4 regions of the Streptomyces sp. NPDC053427 genome follow, and region 1 is predicted to be linked to each of the others. Evidence: riboswitches for the same ligand, from Rfam matches in the RefSeq annotation. Region 1 holds a riboswitch; each other region holds the start of a gene.

Region 1 (3,198 bases):
GCCGTCGCAGCATAGGCATGACCAGACACCATGCCAACCGGCCGCCCCCGCCGGTAAGATCGCGCCATGACGGACCCCGATGGTGAAATCGCTGCCGATGACGACACCCAGGTGGAACGGGTGGTGGCGGTCCGACTCCCCACCACACACGGCGAATTCCTCGCCGTGGGCTATCTCGACCTCCGTAGCGGGACCGAGCAAGTGGCCCTGGTGCACGGCGATGTCGCGGGGGAGTCCGTACTGACCCGGGTGCATTCGGAGTGTCTGACCGGAGATGTCTTCGCCTCCACGCACTGCGAATGCGGCGATCAATTGTCCGCGGCGCTGGCGGAGATCGTGGCGGCCGGAAGCGGAATTCTCGTCTATCTGCAGGGCCATGAGGGCCGGGGGATAGGGCTGCTGGCCAAGCTCCGAGCGATGAAACTGCAGGAGGGCGGCCTGGACACGGTGGACGCGAATATCGCGCTCGGACTGCCGGTCGACGCCCGCGAATACGGCGTCGCGGCCGGCATTCTGCGGGACCTCGGAGTCCGGTCGATAAGGCTGCTCTCGAACAATCCGCACAAGCGGGCGGCGCTGCTGCGGCACGGTATCGCGGTCGCCGAACAGGTCCCGCTGCTGATGCCGCCCGGCGTGGAGAACATCCGCTATCTGCGGACCAAACGGGAACGGCTCGACCATGACCTGCCGCACTTGGACGGCATTCCCGGCCTGCCCTGACGCCTACGGAAGGGCCCGCGACGCAGGTACGTTGCGGGCCCTTGCCGGTGAGGTGATCGTCAGGACGCGGCGGGTGCCGCCTCCTCCGTGGCCGCCTCCGCGGCCGCGGCTTCCCGGGCCGGGGCGACGACGCGTTCCGCGAGGTGACCGAAGAGCAGCCCGAAGGCGGTCCACAGCACCAGCTGGATGGCGATCGCCGACAGCCGGAACTGCCAGAGCAGAGTGGCCGAGAAGTCGTGCGGCACCTCGTTGATGGCCGGCAGGAAGGCGTACGCGATCCCGATGGCGACGACGAACGCCGCGCCGGCCGCCACCGTGGCGTACCAGTTGCCCAGCTTGGGAGCCAGCCGCCGGCCGAAGAGCGTGGCGCCGACCGCCAGCAGGATGCCGAGCAGCATCATCAGGAAGTACAGGGCCGTGCGCTTGCCGATGGTGTCGGGGTCACCGACGGACGGCGGGTTGGCCGGGTACTTGAGGAACGGTACGAGGTAGACGGCGAGCAGCGCCCCGCCGGAGAGCAGCGCGGCGGTGGCCCGGGGGCCGAAGCGGCCGATCCGGCCCAGCGCGCAGCAGAAGGCCAGCGCGGCGATGCCGCCCAGCGCCACGCCGTAGATCAGCACGCCGGTCGCCAGCCCGAACGTGGACTGCACGCCGCGGCTGACGACCTCCATCTCGTGCTCGTGGCTGTGCGCTTCCTCGAAGGCGATCGCGGCATCCACCCTCGGCTCGCCCAGCAGGTAGGCGACGACGAGCGCGAGGATGCCGGCGCCGAGACCGGCGAGCATGCCGCGCATCAGGAGATTTCTGATGGTGACGGAGTTCATGGAACGGCTTCCGATCAGTGGCAGGGGAAGCCGAGAAGGTGGCGTCCGTCGTGGACCCACTCGTGGACGTCCGTACCGGACAGCAGCGAGGTGGCGCCCTGCTCGGCGCCGACGAAGTACAGCAGAACCAGCATCAGGACGCCGACGAACAGCGCCCAGGGGGCAATCGCCTTGAGGGGGAGCGGGGCCGGGGTGATGGTGCCGGTGGCCGGGGGTGCGATGGTCTGAGCCATGGCGGGGGACCTCCTGTTAGGGGGAACTCGCGTCCCTAGTTGCGGGAGTGCTAACAACATGCCGGGTCTGGCTCGCCCGGTCCCGGCCCCCTGGGGCTGCGTCAAAACCGGACATACAGTGGCGCGACCGCGCCGGGATCCCACCGGCTTCCGTCATGTCGTCGTCAATATCATCGGGAAGGTACCGCGAACCGACCGGCGGGCCAAGACCACGGAGGGGGCGGAGGGGCGCAGGGAGGGGCGCGCCGCGCGGACAACTCCCTTGAACAGGGACGTTGTTGCCGTCGTCGATGTACAGCGAGGGAAGAGGTCATGACAACTCGGGTGATGTTGGTCTCACCGGCCGCGGGCGATGCGCAGCGCGAGGTGCGCTTCGACGACGACGGGCCGCTGAGTCGGGCCGGTCTGCGGCGGGCCCGCGCGGTGGCCGGAAGCTTGCCCTCCGTGGAGCGGATCGTGGTATCGCCCTCCGCCCGGTGTCGTCGTACGGCCCAGGAGCTCGGGCTGCCGGTGGATTCCACGTCCGAGCCGGGACCGCCCGGCTGCGCGATGGGCCGCTGGCGGGGGCGGACCCTGGCCGAGGTGGCCGGGGCCGAAGCGGAGGCGGTGTCCGCCTGGCTGTCGGACCCCGGGTTCGCGGGGCACGGCGGGGAATCGCTGCGCGCGCTCTGCGTACGCACCGGGGACTGGCTCACGCGGCTGGCCGCCACCCCCGGGCGCGTCCTGGCCGTCGTGGAGGTGGACGTGGTGCGCGCCGCCGCGGTGTGCGCCCTGGGGGTCCCGGTGGAGGCCTTCTGGAGGCTGGACGTGCCGCCGCTCACCGCGACCGAGCTCAGCGGGCGGAGCGGGCGCTGGAACCTGGGGCTGGGTCGGCCGCTGGGGGAGGGGTGCCCGGCGGGCCCGCAAAGTTGATCCGTCCGTCATCTACACATAAAGGCGACATAAGCGCAGAATAAAGAGTGCGCGGTTCCTATGCCGCGAGACGGCCAGGCTTGCGGAGCGAAGGAGGCGAGTCGCATGGCCGACGTCTCACACCACAGGGGAGATCTCGCAGGTCACCCCGACGTATCCGAAATGCAGGAGCGTTACGAGCGCGTGCTCGGCGGACGTGACGTCATCCTCGTGGACGGGCCGGTGTTCCTGGTCGGCCTGTACTGCGCCGCGTCGCCGTGGATCGTCCACTACGCGGCCTCGCAGCCCGCTCTGTTGACCCACAACCTGATCCTCGGCGTCGCCATAGCCCTGCTGGCGATCGGGTTCACCGTCGCACCGGACCGCATGTACGGCCTGAGCGGCGCCATGTGCGCCATGGGCGTGTGGATGATCGTGGCGCCATGGATCGTCGGTAGCAGCCCGGACGCCGGCGTGATCTGGAACAACCTCATCATCGGAGCCCTCACGTTCCTGCTGGGGGCGATGTG
Region 2 (3,198 bases), on a different contig from region 1:
GGGGGAAGAGCACGGCCAGGGGCTCTTCGGCTGCGGCGAGGGTGGTGGTGGGCCCGAGGTCGGGAAGCGGGAGCGGGTCGCTGGGGGCGGCGGCGCCGTCGACGAGGCCCAGGTCGGCGCGCCCGGTGAGCACGTCCTCGAGCACCGCTTCCCGGCCCAGCATGCGCACCTCGAGCTCCAACGGGTGTGCGGTGACGTGCAGATGGGCCAGGGCCTGCGCGACGGCGGGGCCGAGGGCGGCGGGCGAGCAGGCGAGGGTCAGCCGAGTGGTGTGGGGGTGGTGCAGGCGGGCGAGGTCGGCGCGAGCGGCGTCCAGGCGCAGCAACACGGCGGGGGCGTGCTCCATCAGTCGCGCTCCGGCCGGCGTGGGAGCCACGGGGCGGCGTTCGACCAACCGGGCACCCAGGTCGGCTTCAAGGGCGGCGATGTGCTGGGAGACGGCGGACTGCGTGTAGCCGAGGGCCGAGGCGGCGGCGGAGAACGAGCGGTGGTCGAGGACCGCGACGAAGGTGCGCAGCAGATGCGGATCCATGTGCGCCAGTATCGCTTATGCATCAGCATTGCTTATGCGGAGTGCAGAGATCATCGTTGGACCTGATGCAGGGTGGGGTTGCAGGATCGTCGCCATGAACCACACCGCACGCATCGCCCTGGTCGGGGACCGCTCCGACGCCGTCCGCTCCCACACCCGCATCCCCGGCCTGCTCGAAGCGCTGCGCCGACGCGACGGGCTGAACCTGGACGCCTACTGGATCCCCACCGAGGACACCGACCAGGACATGGACGGCTTCGACGCGATCTGGGTCCTGCCGGGCAGCCCCTACCGCAGCGAGAGCGGCGTCCTGGCAGCGATCCGCACGGCACGCGAAGGCGGCATTCCCTTCCTGGGGACCTGCGGCGGCTTCCAGCACACGCTGCTGGAGTTCGCCCGCACCGTATGCGGCATGACGCACGCCGGCCACGCCGAGAACGACCCCGAAATCGCCGACGCGGACGCCGTGGTCCTCCCGCTGGCCTGTTCCCTGGTCGGTCACGAGGGCACCGTCAGCATCACCCCCGGCTCCCGGGCCGCCCGCCTGCTCGGCGTCGAGCGCGCACAGGCGCGCTACCACTGCAACTACGGCCCCAACCCCCAGCACCTCGACCTCCTGCGTGAACACGGCCTGACGTTCACCGGCATCGACGAATCCGGCGACATCCGCATCGCCGAACTGCCCACCCACCCCTTCTTCCTGGCCACGCTCTTCCAACCCGAGCTGGACGGTAACGGCACCCGGGCCCACCCGCTGATCACCGGACTGGCCGCGGCCGCCGTCGACCACGCCCGCGGCCGGTGAGCGCGCGCCCCCGGCCGGTGTAGTGCGGGGGCGCGGCCGTCCTCTAGGGTGACCGGTGCAGCTGGTTCGCCCCGTCCGCCAGGCGGGAGCGTCGTAAGAGGGAACCCGGTGGGAATCCGGGACTGCCCCGCAGCGGTGAGTGGGAACGAACGCCGTCATACGCACTGGGCCCGGCCGGGTCTGGGAAGCGACGGCCAGTAGGTGTCTCGTACGCGTACGAGACGGGCCCGCGAGTCCGAAGACCTGCCCGTTGCCCGCACGCGACCGATCGCGTGCGGCCATCCCGGTGACCTCGTGGGCGGGTCGGCGCACATATCGAGCGGCATACGCGACGGCACAGCGGCGCGGTCCGCCCGATGGGTCGTTCCTTCGCGCTCTCGTTCCGTCTCCGGGACACCGAACGAGACATCTCGCGAAGGAGAGTTCCGTGACAGCGAAGCCCGCAGCCGCGGCAGCACGGGCCACCGTGTACGGCTACCCCCGCCAGGGACAGCACCGGGAACTGAAGAAGGCCATCGAGGGCTACTGGAAGGGCCGCGTCAGCGCCGACGCCCTCCGGCAGACCGCGGAAGATCTGCGCCGTTCCCACTGGCGGCAGCTGGCCGACGCCGGCATCCACGAAGTGCCGTCCGGTGATTTCTCGTACTACGACCATGTCCTCGACACCAGTGTCATGGTCGGCGCCGTCCCCGAGCGGCACCGCGCGGCGGTCGGCGCCGACGCCTTGGACGGCTACTTCGCGATGGCGCGGGGGACCCAGGATGTCGCCCCGTTGGAGATGACCAAGTGGTTCGACACCAACTACCACTACCTGGTCCCCGAGCTCGGCCCGGACACCGTCTTCACCGCTGACTCCGGCAAGCAGGTCGCGGAGCTGACGGAGGCCCTCGCGCTCGGGCACGCCGCCCGCCCGGTCCTCGTCGGGCCGGTCAGCTATCTCCTGCTGGCCAAGCCCGCCCCGGGGGTGGCCGCGGACTTCGAGCCGCTGACCCTGCTCGACCGGCTGCTGCCCGTCTACGCCGAGGTCCTCGCCGACCTGCGGGCGGCGGGTGCGGAGTGGGTGCAGCTCGACGAGCCGGCCCTGGTCCAGGACCGCACGCCGGCCGAGCTGAATGCCGCCGCCCGCGCCTACCGTGAGCTCGGCGCGGCCACCGACCGGCCGAAGCTCCTGGTCGCCTCGTACTTCGGCCGTCTCGGCGACGCGCTGACCGTCCTGGCCAAGGCGCCGGTCGAGGGCCTGGCCGTCGACTTCACCGAGTCGGGCGCCGCCAACCTCCAGGACCTCGCCGCGGCCGGCGGACTGCCGGGCAAGCGCCTGGTCGCGGGCGTCGTCAACGGGCGCAACATCTGGATCAACGACTACGAGAAGTCGCTGTCCACGCTCGGCACGCTCCTCGGTCTCGCCGACCGCGTCGATGTCTCGGCCTCCTGCTCGCTGCTGCACGTACCGCTGGACGCCACCGCCGAACGCGACATCGACCCGGGGATCGCCCGCTGGCTCGCCTTCGCCCGCCAGAAGACGCGGGAGATCGCCGTTCTGGCGCGCGGTCTGACCCAGGGCACGGAGGCCATCGCCGGCGAACTCGCCGCGAACCGCGCCGACCTCGCCTCCCGGGCCGGGTCCGCTCTCACGCACGATCCCGCGGTACGGGCCCGCACCGCGGCCGTCACCGACGCCGACGGGCGCCGCTCCCAGCCGTACGCCGAACGGACCGCGGCCCAGCGCGCGCACCTCGGACTGCCGCTGCTGCCCACGACGACGATCGGTTCGTTCCCGCAGACCACCGAGCTGCGCACGGCCCGGGCCGATCTGCGGGCCGGGCGGATCGACACGGACGGCTACGAGGAGCGGATCAAGGAC
Region 3 (3,198 bases), on a different contig from region 1:
GGAGAGAATCTTGTCCGTACGCCGTCTCAACCACGCGGTGCTCTATATCCGCGATGTGGCGCGGTCTGTCGCCTTCTATACCGAAGCCCTCGGGCTGACGCTGGATGCCGAGATACCGGGGCGCGCCGCCTTCCTCAGCGCTCCCGGCTCGCTCAACGACCACGACCTGGGGCTGTTCGCGGTGGGGCCGGACGCGCCGGGCCCGGAGGCGGGCCGGGCCGGGCTCTACCACTTGGCTTGGGAAGTCGGCACGCTCGGCGAACTCGCCGCGACCGAGCGGCGGCTCGCGGCGCGCGGCGCGCTGGTCGGCGCCACCGACCATCTCGTCTCCAAGTCCGTGTACGCCAAGGATCCGGACGGCAACGAGTTCGAGGTGATGTGGCGGGTCCCGCGGGAGCAGTGGCCCGGCCCGGACGTGCTGGACCGGCTGCGCCCGCTGGACCTTGCCGCGGAGCTCGAGCGCTGGGGGCCCGACCTGATGACCGGCGCGGCGGCCGGCTCGGCCACCTGACGGCCGCGCGGAAGCGGGGCGTCCGGGCCTATGAGCCCGACGACGTCCTCGCCGCCCAGCGTTTTTCGACCCCGGCCAGGCGCCAGTACGCCAACGCCGCCGCCCACACCACCACGAACAGGCCGACGATGACGAAGCCGACATTGTCGAGGTCGAGGCCGGAAACCCAGCCGGTCACCGGGTCGTTGAGGGCCAGCTTGTCGTGCAGCACGGTCACCAGCTCGATGGTGCCGATGAAGAGGGCGACGGCGATCGACAGGCCGGTGATGGTGAGGTTGTAGTAGACCTTGCGCACCGGGTTGGAGAACGCCCACTGGTAGGCGAAGTTCATGAAGGTGCCGTCGAGGGTGTCGAAGAGGCTCATTCCGGCGGCGAACAGCAGCGGCAGGCACAGGACGGCGTACCAGGGAAGGCCGGCCGCGGCGCCGCTGCCCGCCATCACCATCAGCGTCACTTCGGTCGCGGTGTCGAAGCCGAGGCCGAAGAGGAAGCCGAGCGGGAACATCTGGCCGGGGCGGGAGATCGCGCGGGTGAACCGCCCCAGGATGCGGTTCATGAAGCCGCGCGCATCGAGGCGCTGTTCCAGCTCGGCCTCGTCGTAGTGGCCGTCGCGCATCCCGCGGAAGACCCGCCAGATCCCGGTCAGGGCGATGAGGTTGAGCGCGGCGATGAGGTAGAGGAACGTCCCCGAGACCGTGGTGCCGACTGTGCCGAGAATCTGATGGGTGCGGGATTCGTCGTTGAGCAGCGTGCCGGCGAGCTGGGCGCCGCCCGCCACCAGGGCGGCCATCAGGACGACCACGCTGGAGTGGCCCAGGGCGAACCAGAAGCCCACCGAGACCGGCCGCTTGCCGTCTGCCATCAGCTTGCGGGTGGTGTTGTCGATCGCGGCGATGTGGTCGGCGTCGAAGGCATGCCGCATGCCGAGGGTGTACGCGGTGATGCCGAGTCCGACACCGAAGGCCTTGCTTCCCACGGTGTAGTGGCCGGGGACGACGAGCAGGAAGAGCACGCCGAAGGCGACGACGTGCAGCCCGGCTATGACGGCCATCAGGCCCGCGGTACGGACGGTGTCCTGCCGGCGCCAGCGGAACGCGGCGGAAGCAGGGGTGGTCGGGGTATCGGTGGACAGGGCCATCCGGCGGTCACGCTCCAGCACCTCGTGGATCAGTTCGTGAGATGCCGTGGCCGGTCTCCTGGCTTACAGGTGCACGCGCCCGGCCCCGCCTTCCCGGCCGCGGGCTGCGGTCAGTGGCGCCGTAGGCGCGCAAGCGCATACGGAAGGGCCGGGAACTCCCCGATCACAGTGGCGAGGGCCGCTCCGGTCTGGGACCACAAGGTCCGTCACCGGTCTTCCCGAACACCACGGCACGGCCAACTCTAGCCGCCGCCCCACGCGGCGCGGACGGCCCCTCGGAGCGCGGCGGTATCAGCGCGCCAGGGAGGAGAGGAAGGCGCGCAGTTCGCGGTCGTAGACCGCGGTGTTCTCCAGATTGACCATATGGGCCGCGCCCGGTATCCGGACCCTGCGGGCACCCGGCACGGCGAGGGTGATCGCATGGGCGTTGGCGGAGATGTCCGTGCTGTCGAGGTCGCCGTCGAACACGACCGTCGGCACCCGTATCTCGGACAGCCGGTCGGCGGCGCCGACCTCTCTCGGCATTCCGACGCCCACGCCGTCGGCGTGAACCTCGACCGTGGCCGCGGCCGAGGCGCGCATCCGCTCGCGCAGCCCGGGGTGCACGTCGGACGGCCGGCGGTGCGGGCCGTCCACCCACATCCGCAGGAAGTGTTCGACATACCGCTCCGCGCCGTCCGGTGCGCCGATCGCCGCCACCTGCTCCTTGATGTGCTCCAGGACGAAGGGGTCGGTGAAGGCGCGACCGCTGACGCCCGGTGCGGCGAGGGCCAGGGCACTGACCCGGTCCGGGTGGGCGAGGGCGGCGTCGAGGGCGACCCGGGAGCCGTGCGAGAGGCCGACGAGGACGGCACTCGGGACGTCGAGGGCGTCGAGGAGGGCACACAGGTCGTCGTGGTTGGACCAGTCGCCGGTGACGGTGGAGGAGAGGCCGTGGCCGCGGGAGTCGTAACGGATCACGCGGTGACCGGAGCCGGCCAGCCAGGAGAACTGTTCGTCCCACATGCGCACGTCGAGCATGCCGCCGTGGAGCAGCACCACCGCGGGCCCCTCACCGGCCGTTTCGTAGAACAGCTCGCCGTCCTCGACCGGCACGGTGCCGTTGTCGAGCTCGGACCAGGCGGCGAATGGGTGGGTCATTCTCTGTGCACTCCCTTGTGTCAGCGATGCGGTGGTGCTGCGGTGGTACGGAGTCTCGGCGCTCCGTGGCTAATGATGCCGTTCGGGCTGGTTGTCCTCGTTGTCCGGCCCCTCCGGGGCAACGCGTGAGCCGTTCGCCAGGTGCCGGAACTCCTCGCCGAGCCGGTCGAGTACGCGAAGGGCCGTTCCGACGTCGTCGGCCGAGAGGTCGGCCAGTCCGCGGCGCAGCTCGGCGGCCTCGAACTGCTGGATTCCGCGCATCACCTCGCCGCCCTCGGTGGTGAGCTCGATCAAAGGCGAGCGGCGGTGGGCGGGGTTGGGGGCCGTCACCACCAGGCCCAGCTCCGCCGCGTGGTTCACCCAGCGCTGCACCGGCTGCCGGTCGAGCCCCATGGTGCGGGCCAACTGC
Region 4 (3,198 bases), on a different contig from region 1:
GGCCTCCGGGGCGGTGAGCAGCCGCAGTTCGAGGGCGGGCGGGCAGGCCGGGGCCTCGCCGGGGAGGTTCAGCAGGACGACGCCCCCGGTGGCCGGTACGAAGATGATCGCGAGGACGAGGAGGAGCCTGGGCCAGTGCCGGAGGTAGGCGTTGAGCCAGCGGCGTAAGCGGATGCGCAGCGGGGTGCGGGGCCGGTCGCCGGAGGTGGCGAAGGAGAGGATGACGTCGTCGGTGGTGTTCTGCTTGGCCGAGCGGGGCTTCCAGACGTCGCCCATCGGGGTCCGCTCGCCGACCACCTCCCGGCGCAGCGCCTGGACGAGATCGTCGAACGCGACGAAGCGCTTGCCCGGTATGCCGCGTTCGAGGATCCGCACCACGGCGCGGGTGAAGACGCTGCCGCCGGCCGGTTCGTCGCCGCTGAAGATACGGCGGTTGGGCTGCGCGGCCATCAGCAGCGACATGGGCTTGCGGCAGCGGTGGAAGGCCTCGCCCGCGTTTCCGGCGTAGCAGCACTCCAGGATGATCACTATCCGGTCGGCCCGCGCGTTGTCCAGGTAGCGCAGCACCACGTCCGCCCAGGAGACGGTCTTGTGGCGCCGTTCCGACGTCCCGACCATCAGCTGCAGATCGCCGCCGTCGGGGCCGACCCGGCCATGGCCGGAGAAGTACACCAGCAGCAGTCCGCGCGCCTCGCTCGTGACGACGTCCAGTTCCTGCTGGACCTCCCACGGCTCCTGGGTCCGGCAGATGCGGACCTCGTCCTCGGTGAACAGGTCGGTGCCGGCGTCGGTCAGGACGCTCTTGAGTTTCTCGGCGTTGTCCTTCACCGCGGGCAGCGGGCGCAGGTTCTTGTAGTCGCTGACGCAGATCAGCAGCGCCCGGTTGACCTTGCCCCGTGCGTCGTATTCGGGCATCCGCCTCAGTCCTCGGCGGTGCTGCCGCCCCCGGCGCCGCCGAGCTCGCGCAGATCGCCGTCCCGCTCGCCGACCGCGACGGAGGGCCGCTCGCCGTCGGCGCGTTCCTCCCTGCGCCGGCGCAGCCATTCCTGGAGGGCGATGGTCAGGCTCTTGGTGACCTCCGCGGCGACCGCGCCGACGACGACCAGGATCAGGTCGTCGACCCCGACGGCCATATCCGCGGGGCCGGGCTCCGCCACGCCCTCGCTCTCCCCCGCGGGCCGGGAACGCCGCGCCCAGTCGTGCTGCCGCCGGGTCAGCCACGGCTCCCGCTCCAGCCACGCCTTGAGGTGCGCGGTGTCCTGCTCCGCATCGTCCGTGCCCGTGATCCTGATGCGGATCTCCTGCTGCGTCTGTCGACCGCTCTCGTCGCGGTCGGCGCTGTCCGACATCCCCCGGCCCCCTTCCGGCGGGCCCCATTGCCCACCGTGCACCAGATAGTGACGCGCGATCAGGCCCAGGGGCAACCGTCGGTGACGTACCGACCACCCTGTGGCCCGCGCCACACCCCCTGCCACAGGGCTGCTTCGCAGGTCAAGGGTGAGTTGACGGGCATTCGCGGGGCGTGGTGGACTGCCCGGGCCATTCGGCGACAGATGAGGAAGACCGGTGAGAATCCGGCGCGGTCCCGCCACTGTCACCGGGGAGCGCTCCTCCAGCAACGGCCACGGTCCGCCGCACGGATGCCCGCAGGGGCCGCCGCGTACGGGCTGGAAGGCCGGGGGAAGCGCCGATCCGGGAGCCAGGAGACTCTCGTCGCCGTCACGTCGAGCCAGGGCGCGGACCCTGAGTGAGGACATATCGCCATGCCCGGCCGCCATTCGAGATGCCCGCGCCCAGCCGTCACCGTGTGCCTTCGAGGCCTGACGGCGGCCTGATCCGATGCGCGGCGAACACGCGGGATATGCGTGCGGCGCGGCCCTCGGCTTTCTCGGTGACCTGATCGCGGCCGATCCCCGGCGCGGCCATCCGGTGGCCGCCTTCGGCCGTGCCGCGGGCGCACTCGAGCGCCGGCTGTGGCGCGACCACCGTGGATACGGGGCGGCGCACGCCGTGGTGTGCGCGGGCGGCGCGGCGGCCGGTGCCGCCCTCCTTCAGCGCGCCCTGGGCGGCCGGGCCCCGGCGCGGGTCGCCCTGACCGCGGCCACCGTCTGGGCGGTGCTCGGCGGCACCTCGCTCGGCCGGGAGGCGCGGGCCGTCGGCGGCGCGCTGGCGGCGGGTGACCTGGAGGTGGCGCGCGAGCGGCTGCCGCATCTGTGCGGCCGCGATCCGCAGGCGCTGGACGGGCCGGGGATGGCCCGCGCGGTGGTGGAGTCGGTCGCCGAGAACACCTCGGACGCGGTGGTGGGCGCCCTGGTGTGGGGCGCGCTGGGCGGAGTGCCCGGCCTGGTGGCGTTCCGTGCGGTGAACACCCTGGATGCGATGGTCGGCCACAAATCGCCGCGCTACCGGCGGTTCGGCTGGGCGGCGGCCCGGCTCGACGACGTGGCCGGCTGGCCCGGGTCCCGGCTGACCGCCGCGCTGACCGTCCTGGCGGGCCCCGACCGGCGCGGCGCGCTGCGGGCGTGGCGGGCGGACGGCGGCGCGCATCCGAGCCCCAACGCGGGCCCGGTGGAGGCCTCGTTCGCGGGCGCGCTCGGCGTCCGGCTGGGCGGCACGCTGGCGTACGGCGGACGGGTCGAGCACCGCCCGGTGCTCAACGGTCCGGCGCCGCCGCCCGGCACAGAGGACATCGAGCGGGCGGTGCGGCTCTCGCGCCGGGTGAGTGTGCTGGCGCTGGCGACGACGGTCGCGGGACGGCTGGCGGTCGGCGTGGTACGGCGCAGGAACGAGAGTGGGAGGAAGCCCCGGTGAACGGGCGGTTGAGGGGATCCGGCACGGCGGTCGGCGGCGGCCTGCTGGTGGCCGGCACGACGTCCGACGCGGGCAAGAGCGTGGTGACGGCGGGCATCTGCCGCTGGCTGGCCCGGCAGGGCGTCAAGGTCGCCCCGTTCAAGGCGCAGAACATGTCCCTGAACTCCTTCGTGACGCGCGAGGGGGCGGAGATCGGGCGGGCGCAGGCGATGCAGGCGGCCGCGGCGCGGGTGGAGCCGACCGCGCTGATGAACCCCGTACTGCTCAAGCCGGGCAGCGACCGCAGCAGTCAGGTGGTGCTGCTAGGCAAGCCGGTGGGGGAGCTCAGCGCGCGGGGGTACCACGCGGGGCGCCAGGAGCAGTTGCTGGGCACGGTGACCGACTGCC

What was found. Region 1 has a riboswitch for cobalamin ahead of ACIGWZ_RS34120 (CbtB-domain containing protein). Riboswitches for the same ligand answer to the same signal wherever they lie in the genome.
Region 2: linked by a shared signal. The riboswitch ahead of metE (5-methyltetrahydropteroyltriglutamate--homocysteine S-methyltransferase) and the one ahead of ACIGWZ_RS34120 (CbtB-domain containing protein) in region 1 are both predicted to bind cobalamin.
Region 3: linked by a shared signal. The riboswitch ahead of ACIGWZ_RS05240 (HoxN/HupN/NixA family nickel/cobalt transporter) and the one ahead of ACIGWZ_RS34120 (CbtB-domain containing protein) in region 1 are both predicted to bind cobalamin.
Region 4: linked by a shared signal. The riboswitch ahead of ACIGWZ_RS24240 (cobalamin biosynthesis protein) and the one ahead of ACIGWZ_RS34120 (CbtB-domain containing protein) in region 1 are both predicted to bind cobalamin.

The regions. Positions count from the first base shown of each region.
Region 1 is NZ_JBITYA010000015.1:8,078-11,275, reverse strand. Features, by position in the region: gene ribA (GTP cyclohydrolase II RibA) at 67-720, shown strand; gene ACIGWZ_RS34125 (CbtA family protein) at 780-1,544, opposite strand; gene ACIGWZ_RS34120 (CbtB-domain containing protein) at 1,559-1,777, opposite strand; cobalamin riboswitch at 1,822-1,989, opposite strand; gene ACIGWZ_RS34115 (histidine phosphatase family protein) at 2,090-2,689, shown strand; gene ACIGWZ_RS34110 (SPW repeat protein) at 2,795-3,198, shown strand, end outside.
Region 2 is NZ_JBITYA010000005.1:209,483-212,680, forward strand. Features, by position in the region: gene ACIGWZ_RS15685 (LysR family transcriptional regulator) at 1-532, opposite strand, end outside; gene ACIGWZ_RS15690 (hypothetical protein) at 627-1,337, shown strand; cobalamin riboswitch at 1,432-1,582, shown strand; gene metE (5-methyltetrahydropteroyltriglutamate--homocysteine S-methyltransferase) at 1,765-3,198, shown strand, end outside.
Region 3 is NZ_JBITYA010000002.1:119,052-122,249, reverse strand. Features, by position in the region: gene ACIGWZ_RS05245 (VOC family protein) at 11-511, shown strand; gene ACIGWZ_RS05240 (HoxN/HupN/NixA family nickel/cobalt transporter) at 540-1,649, opposite strand; cobalamin riboswitch at 1,680-1,894, opposite strand; gene ACIGWZ_RS05235 (alpha/beta fold hydrolase) at 1,941-2,789, opposite strand; gene ACIGWZ_RS05230 (MarR family winged helix-turn-helix transcriptional regulator) at 2,859-3,198, opposite strand, start outside.
Region 4 is NZ_JBITYA010000008.1:403,876-407,073, reverse strand. Features, by position in the region: gene ACIGWZ_RS24250 (caspase family protein) at 1-915, opposite strand, end outside; gene ACIGWZ_RS24245 (hypothetical protein) at 921-1,349, opposite strand; cobalamin riboswitch at 1,554-1,710, shown strand; gene ACIGWZ_RS24240 (cobalamin biosynthesis protein) at 1,840-2,811, shown strand; gene ACIGWZ_RS24235 (cobyric acid synthase) at 2,808-3,198, shown strand, end outside.